One region of the Bhargavaea ullalensis genome, then DNA from elsewhere that is predicted to be linked to it. Evidence: riboswitches for the same ligand, from Rfam matches in the RefSeq annotation. Region 1 holds a riboswitch; each other region holds the start of a gene.
The links. Region 1 has a riboswitch for S-adenosylmethionine ahead of ACFFIY_RS04045 (methionine ABC transporter ATP-binding protein). Riboswitches for the same ligand answer to the same signal wherever they lie in the genome.
Positions count from the first base shown of each region.

Region 2: it holds a riboswitch for S-adenosylmethionine, as region 1 does, so the genes downstream of both, ACFFIY_RS00080 (methionine ABC transporter ATP-binding protein) here and ACFFIY_RS04045 (methionine ABC transporter ATP-binding protein) in region 1, are expected to answer to the same signal.
Region 3: it holds a riboswitch for S-adenosylmethionine, as region 1 does, so the genes downstream of both, ACFFIY_RS07765 (methionine biosynthesis PLP-dependent protein) here and ACFFIY_RS04045 (methionine ABC transporter ATP-binding protein) in region 1, are expected to answer to the same signal.
Region 4: it holds a riboswitch for S-adenosylmethionine, as region 1 does, so the genes downstream of both, ACFFIY_RS02205 (O-acetylhomoserine aminocarboxypropyltransferase/cysteine synthase family protein) here and ACFFIY_RS04045 (methionine ABC transporter ATP-binding protein) in region 1, are expected to answer to the same signal.

Region 1 is NZ_JBHLWY010000015.1:17,473-22,685, reverse strand. Features, by position in the region: gene ACFFIY_RS04065 (arsenate reductase family protein) at 68-427, shown strand; gene gcvH (glycine cleavage system protein GcvH) at 500-880, shown strand; gene ACFFIY_RS04055 (toprim domain-containing protein) at 972-1,310, shown strand; gene ACFFIY_RS04050 (thioredoxin family protein) at 1,323-1,622, shown strand; SAM riboswitch class I at 1,701-1,807, shown strand; gene ACFFIY_RS04045 (methionine ABC transporter ATP-binding protein) at 1,928-2,953, shown strand; gene ACFFIY_RS04040 (methionine ABC transporter permease) at 2,946-3,614, shown strand; gene ACFFIY_RS04035 (MetQ/NlpA family ABC transporter substrate-binding protein) at 3,716-4,549, shown strand; gene ACFFIY_RS04030 (dicarboxylate/amino acid:cation symporter) at 4,738-5,213, shown strand, end outside.
Region 2 is NZ_JBHLWY010000001.1:13,725-18,937, forward strand. Features, by position in the region: gene ACFFIY_RS00070 (MetQ/NlpA family ABC transporter substrate-binding protein) at 1-634, opposite strand, end outside; gene ACFFIY_RS00075 (methionine ABC transporter permease) at 744-1,406, opposite strand; gene ACFFIY_RS00080 (methionine ABC transporter ATP-binding protein) at 1,396-2,421, opposite strand; SAM riboswitch class I at 2,509-2,618, opposite strand; gene ACFFIY_RS00085 (S-layer homology domain-containing protein) at 2,833-3,699, shown strand; gene ACFFIY_RS00090 (nuclease-related domain-containing protein) at 4,094-5,095, opposite strand.
Region 3 is NZ_JBHLWY010000031.1:2,046-7,258, reverse strand. Features, by position in the region: gene ACFFIY_RS07770 (5-methyltetrahydropteroyltriglutamate--homocysteine S-methyltransferase) at 1-1,017, opposite strand, end outside; gene ACFFIY_RS07765 (methionine biosynthesis PLP-dependent protein) at 1,065-2,201, opposite strand; SAM riboswitch class I at 2,287-2,396, opposite strand; gene ACFFIY_RS07760 (NADPH-dependent FMN reductase) at 2,602-3,165, shown strand; gene ACFFIY_RS07755 (hypothetical protein) at 3,290-3,490, shown strand; gene ACFFIY_RS07750 (hypothetical protein) at 3,958-4,608, shown strand; gene ACFFIY_RS07745 (nicotinate phosphoribosyltransferase) at 4,755-5,213, shown strand, end outside.
Region 4 is NZ_JBHLWY010000008.1:57,799-63,011, forward strand. Features, by position in the region: gene ACFFIY_RS02185 (aspartate aminotransferase family protein) at 1-704, shown strand, start outside; gene ald (alanine dehydrogenase) at 753-1,880, shown strand; gene ACFFIY_RS02195 (glycerol-3-phosphate acyltransferase) at 2,051-2,692, opposite strand; gene ACFFIY_RS02200 (YwqG family protein) at 2,712-3,500, opposite strand; SAM riboswitch class I at 3,643-3,755, shown strand; gene ACFFIY_RS02205 (O-acetylhomoserine aminocarboxypropyltransferase/cysteine synthase family protein) at 3,914-5,212, shown strand.

The DNA of each region.
Region 1 (5,213 bases):
GCCCGGATGCTGTGCGCATTCCGGGCTTTTCGTTTGGTATACTGGCGATAAAAGGAGGCGTGGTCAGATGGGGATTGTGTATTACGGCTACCCGAAGTGCACAACGTGCCGGAAAGCGAAAAAGTGGCTGGATGAGCACGGGGTCGATTATGAAGAGCGGAATATCAAGGAAGCGCCGCCCGCAGAAGAAGAGCTCCGCGAAATCATTTCCGCGAGCGGGCTGGAGATGAAGAAGTTTTTCAATACGAGCGGCATGAGCTACCGTGAGCTCGGGCTCAAGGACAAGCTTTCGGACATGACGGATTCAGAGAAAATCCGGCTGCTGTCATCGGATGGCATGCTGCTCAAGCGGCCGATCGTCACGGACGGCCGGAGGGTGACGGTCGGCTTCAGGGAACCTGAATTCGAGGACGCCTGGAGCGGGTGAAAGCCTGTTGAGTTTCGGGCCGGTCTGTGGCACACTTAATGAGAATGTATACTTTGAGCTGGAGGGGTCAGAATGAGCACACCAAAAGATCTGCGGTATTCCGAAGAACACGAATGGGTAAAAACAGAAGACGGGAAAGCCCGCATCGGGATCACACATTTCGCACAATCCGAACTTGGCGACATCGTGTTCGTTGAGCTTCCTGAAGTCGGCGACGAGATCCAATCCGACGAGCCGTTCGGCAGCGTTGAATCCGTCAAGACGGTTTCCGAACTGTATGCGCCGATCTCCGGCAAAGTCGTTGAAGTGAACGGGGAACTGGAAGATAACCCTGAGTTCGTCAACGAGTCCCCGTATGAAAAAGCATGGATGATCGTTGTGGAGCCGTCCGATGCATCGCAAGTGGACTCGCTCATGACCGCCGAGCAATATGATGAAATGACGCAGGGCTGATCCTGCAGGAAGGGGACGCCGACATTTTTCGGCGTTCCTTTTCATCTTATAGAGATAAAACACGACAAGCCAGTCGCCTGGAGGGATCGGCATGGTCGAAAAAGTCATTGTGGTGGAAGGCAGCTCGGACAGGAACCGGCTCGCCCCGCTTCTCGACGAACCGGTGGCCATCATCTGCACAAACGGAACGGCAAGCCCGACAAGAATCGAGGAATTGCTGGAGCCGTATGAAGGAGCGGACATCTTTGCGTTTTTTGACGCGGACCGGTCGGGGGAACATTTGAGATCTGTGCTCAGAAGGGAATACCCGGAAGCGCGTCATTTGTATACAGACCGGGTATACAGGGAAGTGGCGACAACGCCGCTGCGTGTGCTCGCGGAACAGCTGCTCTCGGCCAATATCGAAGTGAAGACGGAATTTCTGCTATAAGGGATGAATGGAATGGAAACTTGGACTCTGGAAGATTTTGAACAGGCGGCCGGCCGTTCCGCAAAAGCGGCCTACTATTTGTACACGCCTCTTTGCGGGACTTGCCAGGTCGCTTCGAAAATGATCGACGTCATGGCGGAACTGCTGCCCGGACTGCCGATCGGCAAGGCCGACCTGAACTACCATGAAGAAGTGGCGGCGAAGTACGGCGTCGAAAGCGTGCCGTGCCTGCTGATCTCACGGCAAGGCGAGCCGGTGGAGAAGATCTATGCCTTCCAATCGGTCCCTTACCTGTATGAAAAACTCGGTTGACCGGCTCCATCGCGTGTGGTATAGTTTCAAGCATCGAACCATCCGGCAAGACGGGTGAAAAAAGATGAATACGGAATACTCTTATTGAGAGCGGCGGAGGGACGTGCCCGATGAAGCCCGGCAACCGTCACGGAAACGTGAAATGGTGCCAAATCACTCAAAGCGGATGCTTTGGCAGATGAGAGGAATGGCCGTTGCGCGCGATGCGCTCCGGTCCGGCCTTTCTGCGTGTCTGCGGAAAGGTTTTTTATTTGGAATGGACGGCGATCCGCTCGTCCGTCCCCATGAGTTTAGGAGTGACCATCATGATTAATCTGCAGCAGCTGACCAAACGGTTCTCCCGTTCCGGCATCGACGTCAAGGCCGTGGACGGAGTGGATCTTGAAATCAAAGAAGGCGAAATCTACGGCATCATCGGATACAGCGGTGCCGGAAAAAGCACGCTCATCCGCATGCTCAACGGACTTGAACAGCCGACTTCCGGCACGGTGACCGTCAATGGGCTCGAGATGTCGTCCATCTCGGGGGCGGAGCTGAGGAAAGCCCGCCAGAAAGTGAGCATGATCTTCCAGCACTTCAATCTGCTTTGGTCGAGGACGGTGGAAGAGAATATAGCTCTTCCGCTCGAAATTGCCGGTGCTGATAAAGCCCGCCGCAGGGAACGGGTCGGCGAGCTGGTCCGGCTCGTCGGCCTGGAAGGCAGGGAAAAGGCGTATCCATCGGAATTGTCGGGCGGCCAGAAACAGCGGGTCGGCATCGCCCGCGCGCTTGCCAACGAGCCCCGCGTCCTGCTGTGCGACGAAGCGACGTCCGCGCTGGACCCGGAGACGACCGATTCGATCCTGGACCTCCTGACGGACATCAACCGACGGCTCGGATTGACGATCGTCCTCATCACGCATGAAATGCACGTGATCCGCAAAATCTGCCACCGGGTGGCCGTCATGGAAGCGGGCCGCGTCGTCGAGCAGGGGGACGTGCTCCAGGTGTTCAAGTCGCCGGAGCAGCCGATCACAAAGCGGTTCGTCTCCCAGGTGACGGAACCGGGAGACGCCAAGCAGGCTATCGGCCAGCTTGCCGAGTCCTATCCGGACGGAACACTCATCCGCCTCGGCTTCGTCGGGGACCGTGCCGAACAGCCGGTGCTCGCCGAGCTGATCCGCTCGTTTGACATCAGCGTGAACATCCTTCAGGGCAACATCGCCCAGACGCATGGCGGTGCGTTCGGATCGCTCGTTCTCCAGCTTTCGGGCGATGAACCGGCCGTTCGGGAGGCGATTGCCTATCTCCATGCGGAAGGCATCGAGACGGAGGTGATCACGCATGATTGATCAATGGTTCCCGAATGTCGACTGGGAGAAGATGTGGGGGGCGACGGTCGAGACGCTGTACATGACGGCCGTTTCCACTTTCTTCACTTTCCTGATCGGCCTGGCGCTCGGCATCCTGCTGTTCCTGACGGGGCCGAGGGGTGTCTGGCGCAGCCGGGCCGTCAATCTGCTGACTGGCGCATTCGTCAACATCTTCCGGTCGATCCCGTTCATCATTTTGATCATCCTGCTCATCCCGTTCACGAAATTCCTGCTCGGATCGATCCGGGGACCGAACGCTGCGCTTCCGGCACTCATCATCGGAGCGGCGCCGTTCTACGGCCGGATGGTCCAGATTGCACTGGCAGAAATCGACAAAGGGGTGATCGAAGCCGCCCGCTCGATGGGCGCGACCACTTGGACGATCATCCGCAAGGTGCTCCTGCCGGAATCGATGCCGGCACTCGTCTCCGGCATCACCGTCACTTCGATCGCGCTTGTCGGCTACACGGCGATGGCGGGCATCATCGGTGCCGGGGGTCTCGGTAATCTGGCCTATCTCGACGGGTTCCAGCGCAGCCGGAGTGACGTGACGCTTGTCGCGACGATCCTCATCCTGCTGATTGTTTTCATCATCCAGTGGGCCGGCGACCTGATCGTCAAACGGCTGGACAAGCGGTGAGGACTTTAGGTGCAGGGGCGGCTGCGGTCTTTGATGGAACCGGGGTTCTGCCTTATTGTTTCAGATAGTGATTTCAGATAAACCGACAGGGGGAAATGTAAATGAAAAAATTCACGGCAGGTCTTATTTTGGCTGCGGGCACACTGGCCCTGTCTGCGTGCGGCACCGGGGGCGGCGACAACGCTGCCGGCAAGGACACGAAAAACCATGAGCTGGTCGTCGGCGCGTCCAACACGCCTCATGCGATCATCCTCGAGAAGGCGGAGCCGCTTCTGAAAGAAAAGGGCATCGACCTGAAAATCGAGACATACCAGGACTACGTGTTGCCGAACGAGGATCTCGACTCTGAGGAACTCGATGCAAACTACTTCCAGCACATCCCGTACCTTGAGACGCAGATGAAAGACCACGGCTACGACTTTGAAATTGCCGGCGAGATCCATATCGAGCCGATTGGCGTTTACTCGAAAAAATACAAGTCACTCGATGAACTGCCGGACGGGGCGACGATCCTGATCTCGAACTCCGTCGCCGATCACGGCCGCGTGCTGGCGATGCTTGAGAAGGAGGGCCTGATCAAACTCGACGAAAAAGTCGACAAGACGAAGGCTGAAGTGAAGGACATCACGGACAACCCGAAAAACCTGAAATTCGACGCGAACTACGAAGCTTCGTTCCTGCCGACCCTGTACAACCAGGACGAGGGAGACGCACTCCTCATCAACTCCAACTACGCGATCGACAACGGACTCAATCCGCTTGAAGACGCCATCGCGCTCGAAGAAACCGATTCCCCGTACGTGAATGTCGTTGCGGTCCGCAAAGGCGACAAAGACAACGAAGACATCAAAAAACTCGTCGAAGTGCTGCATTCCGATGAGATCAAAGAATTCATGCTTGAAGAGTGGGGCGGCTCCGTCGTTCCTGCAGAATAAGAATGCAAGACTGTCCTTTCCGTGAGGACAGTCTTTTTTCGTTGTGGGGGGGAATCCTGAAATTGTTATTGTACACGCTTACAAAATGCTGTATTCTGACAGTTGGAGAAGGGCTTCAATGCAGTGTTGTTCTTGTGTTATAGTGTTTCTATTACAAATACAAATGTCCTTTCAGGGGGTACATGACTATGAAGAAAATCGGTCTTCTCGGCCGGATTGTGATTGCCATTGCGCTGGCCGTTGCCATCGGCTCGCTGTTCCGGCAGGTTCCCGAGAAATTCGTCCACTGGTTCGTGGAAACCGCTGCCACGTTCAATATGCTGTTCGGCGGATTCCTCAACTTCGTCGTTCCGCTCATCATCATCGCGTTCATCGCGCCGGGCATCGCCAAGCTTGGAAAAGGTTCCGGAAAAACATTGGGCCTGGCAACGGGGATCGCTTATCTGTCCACGATCGTTGCCGGCATCCTCGCGTTTTTCACCGCTTCCAATCTGTTGCCGAACCTGATCCATACCACATCGGGAGACAGCATACAGGACCCGACCGAAGCGCTGACGGGCCCGTTCTTCGAGCTTGAAATGACACCGCTCATGGGCGTTATGACGGCGCTCATCCTCGCATTCCTGTTCGGGATCGGCATGGCGGCGATCGGCAGCAAGTCGCT
Region 2 (5,213 bases), on a different contig from region 1:
GGTCGTCGGACGGGGAAAGCCCGGCCTGGCCGGCGATTCCGTTGTTGATGACCGACGCGGCGACGTCCGGAAGCGCACGCGGGGTCTGCTGCGGCGTCATCGGGATGATGTCCAGGTTCAGCTTGTTTTCCGTGATTTTCGTCGGATCATCGAACAGTCCGAAGTCGTCCGAAAGCGTCAGGAGCCCCGCGCTTTCCAGCAGGCGGAGTGCGCGCGCCTGGCTGACCGCGTCGTCCGGAATGGCGATCTTGTCGCCTTTTTTCAGTTCGGAAACGTCCCCGATCTTCTCGGAATAAAGGCCCATCGGCGCGAACTGGGTGGACCCGATCGGCACGAGGTCATTGCCGCTTTCATTGCCGTACTGGGCGAGGAACGCAATCGTCTGGAACGCGTTCAGGTCGATGTCCTTTTGGGCAAGCGCGTTGTTCGGAAGCGTGTAATCGGCGAATTCCACGAGCTCGACGTCGATGCCCTCTTTCTTCGCCATTTCTTTGAGGATCGGCCACTGGGCGCCGTCCGCTCCGTTGACGCCGATCTTCACTTTCACCGTTTTTGAATCCGCCGTGGCATTCCCGCAGGCCGCGAGGGCGAGTGCGGTGATGAGCAGCAGAGCGAGCAACCAGATTTTCTTCATAAGTGCATTCTCCTTTGTTTGTATGGTTCGATGAGCTGCGCTTCAGGCGGGCGTTTACCCCGGGCGGTAAGCGAGCGAATTTCTTCGACAGAATGGACAGCACCTTCATTCACCGCCGCATAATCTTCCGCGACAGCGTGTTGCCGATCCATTGCGCCAGCTGCACGAGGACGATGAGGATCACGACGGTGACGACCATGACGCTGCCGTCGAACCGCTGATAGCCGTACGTCATCGCGACGTGGCCGAGACCGCCGCCGCCGACCGTCCCGGCGACCGCCGAGAAGTCGATCAGTGTGACCGAGACGAACGTGAGTCCGAGGACGAGCGGGCCGAGCGCTTCGGGGATCAGCACCGTGAAGATGATGCGCATCGGGCTCGCCCCCATCGCCTGCGCCGCTTCGATGACGCCGGGATCGATCGAGACGAGGTTGTTCTCGACGACCCGCGCGATCGTGAAGCTTGCGACGATCGTCATCGGGAAAATCGCGGCCGCCGTGCCGATCGTCGTGCCGACGACGAGCCGGGTGAGCTGCGAAATCGCGACGAGGAAGATGATGAACGGCACCGGCCGGACGATGTTGATGATCAGGTTCAGCAAGTTAAAGACGAGTTTATTTTCCAGAATGTTGTTTTGCCGGGTGACGAACAGCAGCAGTCCCATGACGACGCCGAGGATTGAGCCGAAGATGAGCGTCGCGATGACCATGATGAGCGTTTCGCCCGTCGCTTCGACGATCCGCGGCCAAAATGTAGTCCAGTCAACGTTCAAGTTCGATCACCTCCTCGATGTCCGTAAGCGTCGCAATTTCGGCGATGGCGGCGCTGACCGCATCCGGATCGCCCGAAAACGACACGATCAGGTTGCCGAACAGCCGCTCCTGCAGCTCGCGCACCGAGCCGTACACGATGTTGAACGTGACGCCGTGCTTGGCGGTCACCCGCGACAGCACCGGCTCATTCGCAATCGCTCCTTTGAATAAAAGCCGGTACAGCCTGCCCCCGCCTCCGTCGCGCCACTCTTTGAGGATTCCGGGCGACGGAAGATCCTGCTGGACGGAGCGGATAAAGCGTTCGGTCGTTCCGTGCTGCGGGTCGGTGAAGACGTCGAACACGCCGCCCGACTCGATCACTTCGCCGTTTTCCATGACGGCGACTTTCGAGCAGATTGACTGGATCACTTCCATTTCGTGTGTGATCAGCAGGATCGTGATGCCGAACTCCCGGTTCACTTTCTTGAGCAGCCGGAGGATGTCGGCGGTCGTGTCGGGGTCGAGCGCAGATGTTGCTTCGTCGCAGATGAGGATGTCCGGGTTGCTCGCGAGCGCCCGGGCGATGCCGACGCGCTGCTTCTGGCCGCCGGAAAGCTGATCCGGATAGTTGCCGGCCTTGTCGGCGAGCCCGACGAACTGCAGCAGTTCATTGACCCGGCGGCCGATTTCGGCTTTCGGCGTGCCGGCGAGCTTCAGCGGATAGGCGATGTTGCCGGCGACCGTGCGGGAGTTGAACAAGTTGAAGTTCTGGAAGATCATCCCGATGTTCTGGCGCTGTTTGCGGAGTTCTTTCGGCTTGAGTGAAGTGACATCCGTCCCTCCGATCTCGATGCGGCCGGACGTCGGGCGCTCGAGCAGGTTGACGAGCCGCAGCAGCGTGCTTTTGCCGGCGCCGCTGAAGCCGATGATGCCGAATATGTCTCCCTGATCGACCGTCAGGGTCACATCTTTCACCGCGTGGACTTCGCGCGGACCGAGCGTGAATGTCTTGGACACTTGCTTGAATTCAATCACTGGGCGGACCTCCTTGTGTTCGAGGCAACGAAAAAACCTTCTTTTTCTTGAAGACGACAAGAAAAAGAAGGCCGGTTTGGCCATCTTTTCTCATCTATCAGACGCGGTGCGCGTCTGCAGGAATTGGCACGGTGCTCGCTGTGGAGTCCGCTGCCGAGATGTCATAGGGCCTGTCCCTCGATCTCTCTCGATAAGAAAATGATGTGTATGTAATTGGTTGGTTTCGTTGATTGAGACCTACTTTACCCGGTGCCTGATTGAAAGTCAACTCTTTTTCGAAAAATTATTTTTCGGTCGGGAAAGTCGGTTTTGGGCGGAGAGGCAAAAAATACACGGCCGTCGGGCTGATTCTCGGGCGGCGTGGAAGGGTATGGAAGGATAAGAGAATCCAAACAGAGAGGGGTCATTTACATGAAAAAATGGTTTGGCGGCTGGGTGGTGGCAGTGCTGGTGCTGGCTTTCTTGGTGCCGACTGCATCAGCGGCACCCGTGTATACGGATGTACCGGAGTCCGGCGAGCATTCGGCAAATATACTATTGGCTCGGGAGCTTGGAGTGATGACCGGCTATCCGGACGGCACATTCAAGCCAGGCAAAGCCGTTTACCGCGCGGATGCGATCAAGGCGCTCGGGAAGCTCGTCCTGAGCCAATCCGGAGAAACGCTTGATTCGTATAATGTTGAAGGGGTGAAGGCATTTGCCGACGTACCCGCGGACGGACCAGACGAGGAGTTATACCGACTGTCATTGGTCGTGCGGAACGCCGGCATCTTCGACGGCAACCCGAACAATAACGTAAGCCCGCGCCAGCTCATCTCGCGCGAACAGATGGCGAAGGTGCTTGTGAACGCATTCGGCCTGAAGGATGTGCCGGATGAAATCGTATCCATGCGGGACCTGCATGCAGCCGCCCCTTATTTCCGCGAGCCGATTCTTGTATTGGCAAAGAATAACGTAACGCATGTGCTGGAATTCCGTCCGAAAGAAGCGGTCAGCCGCGGCCAATTCGCCAGCTTCCTCGTGAGGGCGCACGATACCCGTGCCGTGAAATATGCCGTCGAGGAAGTCGAACAACCCGCAGCCGTCAGGACCGCAGCCGGAGTGATGCCGAATCTCCCGGTGAAACTGGAGATCCGGTTGGTCAACGGCATCACCGCCGACGCCCCGGTGTTCTGGAACCTGAAAACCGCCGACCTGTTGGCGCCCGGCGACTACACGGTCGAAGGAACAGTCGGCGACACCGGCCGGACTGCGGAAATTGTCGTGACGGTTGAGTGAAGGTGTGAGGTGAGAGGCAAAAAAGCTTCCGTGGGGGCGGAAGCTTTTTTGTGTGGGCGGAGTGTGGAAGCGGGTGACGAGCCAACTTGCGCCACTCGAGGGCCAACTTGCGCCACTCGGAGGCCAACTTGCGCCACTCGAGGCCAAACTCGCGCCACTCGAGGCCAAACTTGCGCCACTCACCACCCGATTCAGTTACCGGCATGGATTTCCCATGCCCGACGGCTCCAACTATAAAATAGAGATTCGTCCAACCATAAGTGCATAGCGCGTGCCACTCAAAAGCAAACTCGCGCCGCTCGAGAGCCAACTTGCGCCACTCAAGCCTCAACTTGCGCCACTCGCGCACAAACTCGCGCCACTCGAGGCCAAACTCGCGCCACTCATAAAGAATCTAACCCTCTCCCCGCCTCTTCAATCTCTGCCCCGAGTGATCCAGGTGGAGTGTTGGCACGAATCTGTATCTTTGTCGATTGGTTTTCCCAATCACTTCAAGTGGGTATCGTTCCAAGGTACGTCTCCCGGTTGTCGAAGATGAAATCTCCGCAAACTCGCAAAATTCTCGGTTGGTGAATGATGTTTTGAACACCAGGACAAAATCAAGCAGGGCCCGGCCGTATGGGTCTCCGTTGACGGGTTTATTGCAGCCGTGGCACACGTGGGTCCGCTGGGAGATCCGGGTTAATTTTCCCGAGCACCATTCACAGAGCAGGCCCGTTTTCAACCAGCCGGGCCGCAGGTTGAACAGGTCGACGGCAGGAGTCGGATCCGGTTCGACTTGATGGGTCCGGATGAGATCTGCGATGATTTCAAAAGAAAAGTGGTCGCCGGCGGATTTTGCTGCATTGATTTCCCGCTTCAAGTAGGACGGGATCTGCTTCACCGAGATGAACGGCGCATCTTCCGGCAAGCTGCCCCACACATTCTGCCGGGTAAAGACAACTGCGCCGGAGACCGTCGTCCAAATGCCCCGATCACCGAGCCAACCGGCGAGCGCGTTTTTTTGATTGTCCAGCTGGGTGATCGGGCAGTTCATCGACAAGATCGTGCCGTCGTCGTCGATGCGCTCGAGACGGCGCGGGTTCTCGTGCCAATGCAGGCGGCCGCGGACTTGCTTGGACTCCAAAATCCAAATTCCGAGGTCCGTCACAATGAGTGTGTCAAACTGAACAATGTAATCTTTGTGCATCTGCAGGCGGATGTCTCGGAGAATGGTCCAATTCACCGGCAGGCGCAGCCCGCGCAAATGCTGGTCGACCATGACTTCCCCCTTGAACCCCGCTTCCACCCGGTACCTTTTTTCCTCAATGTCCTCTCGCTCCCGGTCGCCCGGCCACATTCTGCCAAGCGCCGCCTCCAGCTTCCTTAACTCCAGCGGGTATTTCCTCTCCCCCACTCCCCCACCTCCTCAACGACACCATAGCATAAAAAAGAGAAGAAAAAACATAACTTTTCAAGTTTGCAAAAGGAGGCAATTTCCGATGCCAAAATTGAAATTTGACAAGAAAAACGGA
Region 3 (5,213 bases), on a different contig from region 1:
GAGGGCTAGCTGCTCAAGCGGAAGGTAGCGGGCCGCTTCCAGGATCCGTGCCTTGATCACCTTTTCATCTTCCAACTCCGGGCGCTTTGTCGTGATGAGTCCGAGAACGACAGTCAGGTCCGGCCGGTTCACGAAGCGGAGCGGCTCGAATCCTCCCGAGCGCTCATCGTCAAATTCCAGAAACAGTCCGTCAACCTGAAGTTCTCCGAAAATCACTTTTGCTGCCTGCTCGTAGCCGCCGCTTGTGAAGTAATGCGAGCGGAAGTTGCCCCGGCAGATGTGCATCATCACAAGCAGATCGTCCGGCCGGCCGTCAATGACGCCGTTGATCGCCTCCGCAAACCGGTGGATGAGTGCATCCGGATCGGACCCGCCTTCCCGGATCCGGTTTCTCTCTTCATCGGTAAAGAACGAAGTCCACGCCGTATCATCGATTTGGAGATAGCGGCATCCGGCATCGTACAAATCCCGGATCAGCGCCCGGTAGGCCGGAATCAAGTCGGCATATACATCTTCCGGCCTGTCGTAGGCAGCGGTCTCAAACCGGGCGCGGGCAACCACGAGGTTCGGGCTCGGAATGGTGAATTTTACGGCAGTGTCTTCTCCTGCAATTTCTTTTAGTGACTTGAAATGGCCGATGAACGGATGACTCCCGCTGTAGCCCACTTTGCCTGTTACTTTGATACCGCCGGGCCGGACCTCGACGCCCTGGAATTTCCGGGTTCCTTCCGGCTGTTGATACAGTTCAATGCCGTCCAGCCCCGCCAGAAAGTCAAGGTGCCACCAGCTGCGGCGGAATTCCCCGTCTGTGACTCCCTGAATGCCGTTTTCTTTTTGGGCCTTTACGAGACGCCGGATTTCCTCGTCTTCGATGCGGGTCAGTTCCTCGCGGGAAAGGTCTCCGTCCCCGAACCGGAGCCGTGCTTCTTTCAGCCGGGCGGGACGGAGGAAACTGCCGACGTGATCTGCTTTGAACGGTGCGCGGACGCGCGGTGTGGTTTCTGTGCGGATGGTCATTGATATTCCTTCTTTCTAATTTTATGGAGTGGTTATAAATGGAGTGTTCAAGCCTGCCCTGCCGAGCCTGCCGCCAGGGAGGAACGTGCCAGTTCGAAAGCTTGTTCTAAATCGCCGATGAGGTCCTGTGCGTCTTCGATGCCGACCGACAGCCGGAGCAGGGAATCATCGATGCCGCGTTTGGTCCGCTCTTCAAGCGGGATGTCGGCGTGGGTCTGGGTCGACGGATACGTGATGAAGCTCTCCACGCCGCCGAGGCTTTCCGCGAACGCGATCAGCTCCAGTTTCTCAAGCAGCGGGGCGACGAGCGCCGGATTGTCGACGCGGAAGGACAGCATGCCGCCCTTGCCGGGATAAAGCACGTCTGCCACAGACGGTTCGGACTGCAGCCATTGAGCGATGTCCTTCGCGTTTGCCTCATGCTGCTTCATCCGCAGCGGGAGCGTCTTCAGCCCGCGGATGACAAGCCACGAATCAAACGGAGACAGCACGGCGCCTTCCGCATTGTGCTGGGCTGAGAGACGCTCGCAAAGATCCTCGCCTTTTGCAACGACGAGCCCTGCGAGTACATCGTTGTGGCCGCCGAGGTATTTCGTCGCGCTGTGGATGATGATATGGGCCCCGAGCTCGATCGGCCGCTGGAGAATCGGCGTGTAGAATGTGTTGTCGACGATGAGGAGCAACCCGTGTTTCTTGGCGAGTTCGCCGTAAGCGGGGATGTCGATCTCCTGAAGAAGCGGGTTTGTCGGAGATTCGATGAACAGCGCTTTTGTCCCGCCGGTGATCGCCTGTTCCACTTCGGCAAGGTCGCCAAACGGCAGATAGTCGACGGGCACCCCGTACTGCCTGCGGTAATGCTCAAACAGGCGATACGTTCCGCCGTACAGGTCTTCCGGCGCGAGGATGCCGTCACCCGGCCGGAACAGGGACAAAACGAGCCCGATGGCCGCCATGCCGGAAGAACAGGCGAACGCAGCGTCGCCGCTCTCCAGCTCTGCGAACCCTTCTTCAAGAAGTGCGCGCGTCGGATTCTTCGTTCGGGAATAATCATAGCCCGTGGACCGGCCGAGCCCGGGGTGTTCATAGGCGGTCGACAAGTGGATCGGGGGATTCACTGCGCCGGTGAGCGGATCGTTCCGGTTGCCGAGCTGGGCGAGCAGCGTGGAAATGCTTTTCTTTGTCATGGTTCTTCGTTCCTTTCTCTTTTGGGAAAATGAAAACCGGACCCTCCAATGAAGAAGAAGGCCCGGCAAATGATGCGGAATCGTCTTCTCATCTTCCGGATCCTCCGTGTGGAATCCGCTGGAATTAGCACCTTCGCCGACAGGCAGGTTGCTGAGACATCGCAGGGCCAGTCCCTCCGTCTCTCTTGATAAGAATCGCTGATGAAGTTGTAAGTGGAATAGTTCGAAAAATTCGATAAACCAACCTTACCACCTTTCGGGGGCGGAAACAAGCTATTTCCTTTAGGTTTTCTCTGTAATCGTTTACAAGGCGGATACCTTGGCTTCAAGGCATATTACAGGCGGAATGGGGCAAAATCCTGTTATGATGGAGAAGAAATAAACTTAAGGAGTTTTCCATATGCCGATTAAAGTAAAAGCCATCATCGGGAGCACCAGCTCCACTTCCTATAACTTGAAAGTCGTCGAATTCATGCGCAAGCGCTACGCCGGCAAGCTGGAGATCACCCCGGTCTTCATCAATGCACTCGAGCCGTTTGCCATCGACATCGAAAACGACCCGACGCCGAACGTGCTGGACTTCAAAGCGGAGGTCGCCGATTCCGACGCCGTCTTGTTCGCCGTTCCGGAATACAACTTCTCCATTCCGGGAACGCTGAAAAATGCGATCGACTGGATGTCCCGCGGCGAACTCGTCCTGCAGGGCAAGCCGACATTCATCATCGGCGCCTCGATGGGCAACCTCGGCTCAGTCCGAGCCCAGCAACATCTGCGCGAAATCCTGTCGAACCCGAACCTTGCACCGGCGATCCTTCCTCAAAACGAAGTGTACATCGGAGCGGTCCATGCGAAACTGGACGCAGACGGCACCCTCACCGACGAAGCGACGGTCGCTTTCCTGGACCGCGTCGTCGACAACTTCATCAAGTTCTACGAAAAAGAAACGGCTTCCGCCAACCAATAAAATCCGTCCCGCAGCTCCCGAATGGAGCGGGCGGGATTTTTTGTGCGCGGGGAGCCGCTGTTTTTTTGATTGTCCGGGTTTCGGTTCGGGTAAAGTAAACGAGACGAGGAAGGGGTGATCCGCAATGAAAAAGGACAATCAGCAAGAAAACAGACCGGAAAAAGATGAAGTGAAACGGTCCGACGATCCCGAAAAGCTGGCGCTCGGCCCCGACGGCGACAACCAGTTCACCGGCATGCCGGACGGCCAGATGCCCGACTTCGAACCGGAACAAAGCGGCAAAGGGCAGATGAAGCAGGCGGAGGAAAGCACGGAGGACAAATAACAGCGCGAGCAGCCCCTTCACGGAATGCGGAAATCCCCGTTTTCCGTGGAGGGGCTTTTTTCATTTGAATTTTTGCCCGAACTGTACGACTCGGGGGCGGACCCGTACGACTCAAGGTTGAATCCGTACGACTCGGAGGCGGACCCGTACGACTCAAGGCCCGATGCGTACGATTCATCTTTTATGTGGTTACCATGCAGGTCCTGCCGGAAAGATTCTTAACCTCACCCACCGCCCTGTCCCGGTTCTACCATCCCGGCCGGGCGATTAGACCCAGGGCGGGCGGACTGTCCCCATTTTTATCCCAAACCGCACAGCGGCGCTCCTGCCGGCTGTGCGGTTTTCTATTTATCCGAGATTCAGGGCGAAACAACCGGCGGGCACCGGTAGATTCGCCCGTGCACAAATGGTTCCCCTGAATAGATTGATAGAGCAAGGCCAATAAGCAGTGAAAGGAGGTGATAGAAATGATGAAAAGATCTCAAAGAACAATGCCGACTGGCATGACCCAAGCAGAGCTTGGAGAAAAAATCAGCAACGCCATAAACATGGCACAGTCGATGGGCAATCGGAATGCGGAAGTCCGCGGTCTTCAGAACCTGCAGAATCAGATGTCGATCATCGATCCGAACCGGGTAGTCGTTGATTTGGCGACGATTGTTCTGCCGAATGATTCACTGCTCGAGTTCCCTCCATTGTACGCAGAAGTAAGAAACGATCCATTCTTCCTCCGATGCTGCGAAGGAGAGACGGAAGACCCGGTTCCGGGCATTCCTTCCTCCCCGTGCGGTTGCGGACCGGTAGATCCAGTGAACGGTATGGAAATCCGTGTAACCGGCCACATCAACTGGCATCTCTGCTTTGAACTCGAGACGTTCTTCAACAACGGAGCGAACAACTGTGGTGCTAGTGTACCGCTTGCCATCACGGCAACCGGCACGACCTGTGTGGATCAGCAACTCTGCGTTGATTCCGGGCTTAATACATGCCCGGACTTCTGCAACGAGAACACAGTCTCCTTCGCAATTGGATGCTCTTTCTGTGAAATTGACACCAAGCTGTCTGTGACCTACTATGTCGTTCACCTGCTTCCGCCATGTGAAACAACAATGCCTTGACGGGTATTAAGGGCCCTGTGCATCGCACGGGGTCTTTTTCGGGTTCTGATGACAAATTCGTTCGCAGGGTTGTCTTCAGAGCGGACGGGGTAAGTGAAGGATAGTGTATACTAATCGCAAACATGTTTCGGAAGAAGGGATTTTTCATGTCGACGAAGTACGCAGATGACAGCCTGATGCTCCATACCGACTTGTATCAGATCAACATGGCGGAGTCCTACTGGGCGGACGGCATCCATGAGCGGAAGGCGGTGTTCGATCTTTATTTCCGCAAGCTGCCGTTCGGGAACGGGTATGCGATTTTCGCGGGGCTTGAGCGCGTGCTTGATTACTTGAGGAGTTTCCGGTTCACGGAGAGTGATATCGGCTATCTGCGGGACGAGCTCGGGTTCCGGGAGGATTTCCTGTCTTATCTGGCGGAGCTCCGGTTTACGGGAGATGTGTACTCGATGACGGAAGGCGAGGTCGTGTTCGGCAATGAGCCGCTCATCCGGGTGGAGGCGCCGCTCATTCAGGCGCAGCTGATCGAAACCGCGCTGCTCAACATCATCAACTACCAAACCCTCATCGCCACGAAGGCGAGCCGGATCAAACAAGTCGTCAAA
Region 4 (5,213 bases), on a different contig from region 1:
TCATCATGGAGCCGCTCATCACGGGCGGAGGCATCCTTATCCCGGATCCGGTGTACGTGCAGAAAGTCCAGGAGATCTGCGACAAGCACGGCGTCCTCCTGATCATCGATGAAGTCATCTGCGGATTCGGCCGCACGGGCAAGAAGTTCGGCCACCAGAACTTCGGCATCAAGCCGGACATCGTCACGATGGCGAAGGGCCTCACGAGCGCGTACCTTCCGCTGTCGGTGACGGCGGTGCGCAAGGATATCTACGAGAAGTTCAAGGACAGCGCGGAAAACAGCCACTTCCGCCACGTGAACACGTTCGGCGGCAATCCGGCGGCCTGCGCCGTCGCGCTGAAGAACCTCGAGATCATCGAGCGCGAAGGCCTCGTTGAGCAGGCGGACCGCCACGGCGAGCGGCTTCGCAAGGAACTCGCGCATCTCGCGGACCACCCGCATGTCGGCGACGTTCGCGGCATCGGCTTCCTCCTCGGGATCGAGATGGTCGAAGACAAGGAGACGCGCGAGCCGGCAAGCGCCGCGCGCGTCGGCAAGATCATCGCCGACTGCAAGGCGAACGGCCTCATCGTCGGCAAAAACGGGGACACGGTCGCCGGCTACAACAATATCATCACACTCTCGCCGCCGCTTTCGTGCACCGATGAAGACGTCGACTTCATCATCTCGGTCGTGAAAAAGGCATTCGAGGAAAATAAATAATAGAAGAGGGGAGGCGTCGTGCCTCCCTTTCCGATGGAGGGAAAGGCTATGAAAATTGGGGTGCCGAAGGAAATCAAGAACAACGAAAACCGCGTCGCGATGACGCCGGCCGGAGTCGCCACGCTTGTCGGGGCGGGCCACGAAGTCATCATCGAGAAAGGGGCGGGCCTCGGCTCGAGCTTCACCGATGAAGAGTACCTGAACGAAGGGGCGACCATCTCCGAAACGGCTGCCGGGGCATGGGCTGCCGACATGGTCATGAAAGTGAAGGAGCCGCTGCCGGAAGAGTACGGCCATTTCCGTGACGGGCTCATCTTGTTCACGTACCTTCACCTCGCGGCGGAGCCGGGCCTGACGAAAGCGCTCGTCGAGAAAAATGTGACGGCGATCGCCTACGAAACGGTCCAGCTGCCGAACCGCTCGCTGCCGCTCCTTTCGCCGATGAGCGAAGTGGCGGGACGCATGGCAACGCAGATCGGCGCCACGTTCCTCGAGCGCAACCACGGCGGCAAGGGGATCCTCCTCTCCGGCGTGCCGGGCGTCGGCCGCGGCAAAGTCACGGTGATTGGCGGCGGCATGGCCGGTGCGAATGCGGCGCGCGTCGCAGTCGGCATGGGCGCCCGGGTGACGGTCATCGACCTGAGCCCGGAGCGGCTCCGCCAGCTCGACGACCAGTTCGGCAACGACATCGAGACGCTCATGTCGAACCCGTTCAACATCGCGGAAGCCGTGAAGGATTCCGACCTCGTCGTCGGTGCGGTCCTGATCCCGGGTGCGAAGGCGCCGAAGCTCGTCACGGAAGACATGGTCAAGTCGATGCAGCCGGGCTCCGTGCTCGTCGACATTGCGATCGACCAGGGCGGCATCTTCGAGACGAGCGACCGGATCACCACGCACGATGACCCGACATACGAAAAGCACGGCGTCGTCCACTACGCCGTCGCCAACATGCCGGGCGCCGTCCCGCGCACGTCCACGATGGCGCTCACGAACGTCACCGTCCCTTACGCGCTCCAGATCGCAAACAAAGGCTGGAAACAGGCCGCCCTCGACAACGAGCCGCTCCGCAAAGGCTTCAACACCCACGCGGGCCGCGTCACCTGCCCGTCCGTCGCAGCCGACCTCGGCCACAGCCACACCGACCTGCTGGACCTCCTTGAGCCGGTCAACCATTAAGCAAATGAACACAGGCGCCGCCCGATTCAATTCGGGGGCGCCTGTTTTTGGTTGGAACGTTGATTGTATTGGGGGAAACGTTGATTGTATCCGGCGAAACGTTGATTGTATTGGGCGAAACGTTGATTGTATCCGGCAAAACGTTGATTGTACCGCCGCCCGCCCGTCCGCTACGCCGCCCGCCGTTTCCTCCCGAGCACCGCCGACACCCGGTTTTCTTCGCCCGACCGCAGCCGCCGGAAGTTCTCCACATGCTTCCACACGGCCATCAGAAACAGTCCGGCCGAGATGAGATCCGGTCCGACGCCGGGTGCCAGGACGACCGCGGTGAAGACAAACGTCACGTATAACATCAAAACGCCGAACACGATGAAGTCGGTCACGATCGACACGACGATCAGCAGCGCAAGTCCAGCCAGCCCGATTTTCCAGTCGAATCCGAGCAGGACACCGATGACGGTCGCGGTCCCTTTGCCGCCGCTGAACTTCATATGAAACGGGAAGTTGTGGCCGAGCACGACGGCCGCCGCCATGATGAACACGAGCAGGGCGCCGGCCACCTCGCCGAGCCCCGTCTGCGCCGCGAGCCACTTTGCGAGCAGGACGCCCCCGACCCCTTTGCCGATATCGATCGCCGCGACGAGTGCGCCGTACTTTTTGCCGAGGACGATCGCCGCATTCGAAGCGCCCGCATTTTTCACGCCGGTTTCCTTGAGATTCACGCCGGATAGCCGGCCCGCGACGGTCGAGCCGTGCACGCAGCCGATCAGGTAGCCGGCAGCCGCCGCCAGGATGAGCCACAGACCCATCATTCTTCCTCCTCCCGGAACTTTAGCTGCACTGCATGATCATCTTCGTCCGGTCAAACCGTCCGGCTGCAAGATCTTCTTTTTTGATCGAGAAATAAAGCATCCCCATGTCGCCCCACATGACGTCAAGGTCGTCGTCGCTGTCCATCTGGAACAGGAGCACATAGTCATCCGCGGCTTTTTCGGCTTCGTCCCAGTCTTCCACGCCGTCACAGTAATGGGCGGTTTCCATGAACACCGGGTTTTGGACCGCAAACGGAAATCCGAGCATCTGGTGTTTCGGCTCGCCGTTTTCGAGCACGCCGAAAATCTCTTCTGCGTCGTCATCGTCGAAGTCCATCTCGATCAGGGCATCGGTGTCGACTGACTCCATCTGCCCAAACGATGCCGCGAATTCCGGCAGCATCGAATCTTCCGGAACTTCCACGCGCTCGAGCTTCGCCGGGTCGCCGTCGTAAAACAGCACCCGCCAGCCGCTGAGCTCTTCCTCCTCTCCGCTGCCCCACGGCTGCTCTTCCACATCGTAATAAAAAGACAGCACGCCGCTTTTCGGGAACGGGTGATCAATCCCCGCGATGCCGAGGTCCGTCAGGTTGATTTGCGCAAGCAGTGTCAGCGGCCGGCCGTTGTTCTGCGGAAGGTCGGCATTCGGCGGCAAGTCCGGGGCGCCTCCGAATTTGGATGCGCCCGGCGCAAGGGGTCCCGCGGCATCTTCTTTTTTGACGCAGACCGCTACGCCGACCAATTCGCGGATCGTCTTTTCATATCGGGAAAGGCCTTTTGCGGCGAGCTGTTCAATCAATGAACTCATTTCGTTTGCCTCCTAGAAAAACTCTTTCCTATTGTAACGGCCGGGCGGGCAAATGGTTTCAATCATTCTGAAAAAATACACTTGACTTCCGGAGGAGGACAGGGCTATACTGATTTCCAAGATGGAAAATTAAATGAATTCACTCTTATCAAGAGCGGCGGAGGGACTAGGCCCTGCGAAGCCCGGCAACCGGCAGGCCATGCCTGCAAAGGTGCTAATTCCTACAGTTCCGGAGACGGATCTGGCAGATAAGGGGAGGGATGCAGCTTGCCTGTATCGGCCCTCTTCCTTTATGCGAAGAGGGTTTTTCTGATTTCCCGAAAAACCTCCTCCCCGGTCACCGCACATCCATCGAGTTCCAGGCCTTTGGCGGCGAACCGCCCGGGCACCACATTCTCAGGAGGTTTTTAATCATGACGAACAATCAACCATTCAAGCCGGAAACGATCCTTGTCCACGGAGGCCAGCAGCCGGACCCTGCGACGGGCGCCATCGCCGTCCCGGTCTACCGCACGACGGCGTATGCATTCCGTGACACCGAGCACGCGCAGAACCTGTTTGCGCTGAAGGAGCCCGGCAATATTTATTCCCGCATCATGAACCCGACCGTCGACGCATTCGAAAAGCGCGTTGCGGAACTTGAGGGCGGCACGGCGGCAGTCGCGCTGTCGTCCGGCATGGCGGCGATTGCGTTCTCGATCCTGAACGTGGCCCAGGCGGGCGATGAGATCGTCGCGGCGGCGAATCTGTACGGCGGCACGTACAATCTGTTCGCGGTGACGCTCCCGCGCTACGGCATCGAAGTGAAGTTCGTCGATTCCACCGATCCGGAAAACTTCCGCGCGGCGATTACCGACAAGACGAAGGCGCTCTACGGCGAAATCATCGGCAACCCGAGCCTGAACGTGCTGGACGTGGAAGCGGTCGCGGACATCGCCCATGAAAACGGCGTGCCGCTCATCATCGACTCCACATTCGCTTCGCCGTACGGCTCCAATCCAATCGAATTCGGGGCGGACGTCGTCGTGCATTCCGCCACGAAATGGATCGGCGGCCACGGCACGGCGATCGGCGGCATCGCGGTCGACGCCGGCAAATTCGACTGGACGCAGGGCCGCTTCCCGGGCTACACCGAGCCGGACGAAACCTACCACGGCCTCCGCTACGGCATCGACACGCCGGACGCCGCATTCGCCACACGGCTCCGCGTGCAGTTGCTCCGCGACTTCGGCCCGTGCCTCAGCCCGGACAACGCGTTCATCTTCCTGCAGGGGCTCGAAACGCTTCACCTGAGAGTCCAGCGACACAACGAAAACGCGGAGAAGGTGGCGAAATGGCTGCAAGACCACCCGTCCGTCGAGTGGGTCCAGTACAACGGCCTTGAAGACCACCCGTCGTATGAGCTGTCGAAGAAATACCTGAAAAACGGAGCCGGATCCGTCGTTGTATTCGGCATCAAAGGCGGGCGGGAGGCAGGCCGCAGGCTGATCGACGGCGTGAAGCTGTTCTCCCACGTCGCGAACGTCGGCGACGCCCGCTCGCTCATCATCCACCCGGCGTCGACGACCCACCAACAGCTGTCGGCGGAGGACCTTGAGAAAACCGGCACGAGCGAAGAACTCGTCCGCCTCTCGATCGGCCTTGAAAACGTCGATGACATCATCGCCGACCTGAAACAGGCGATCGAAGCGGCCGCGCCGGTCAAGGCTTGAA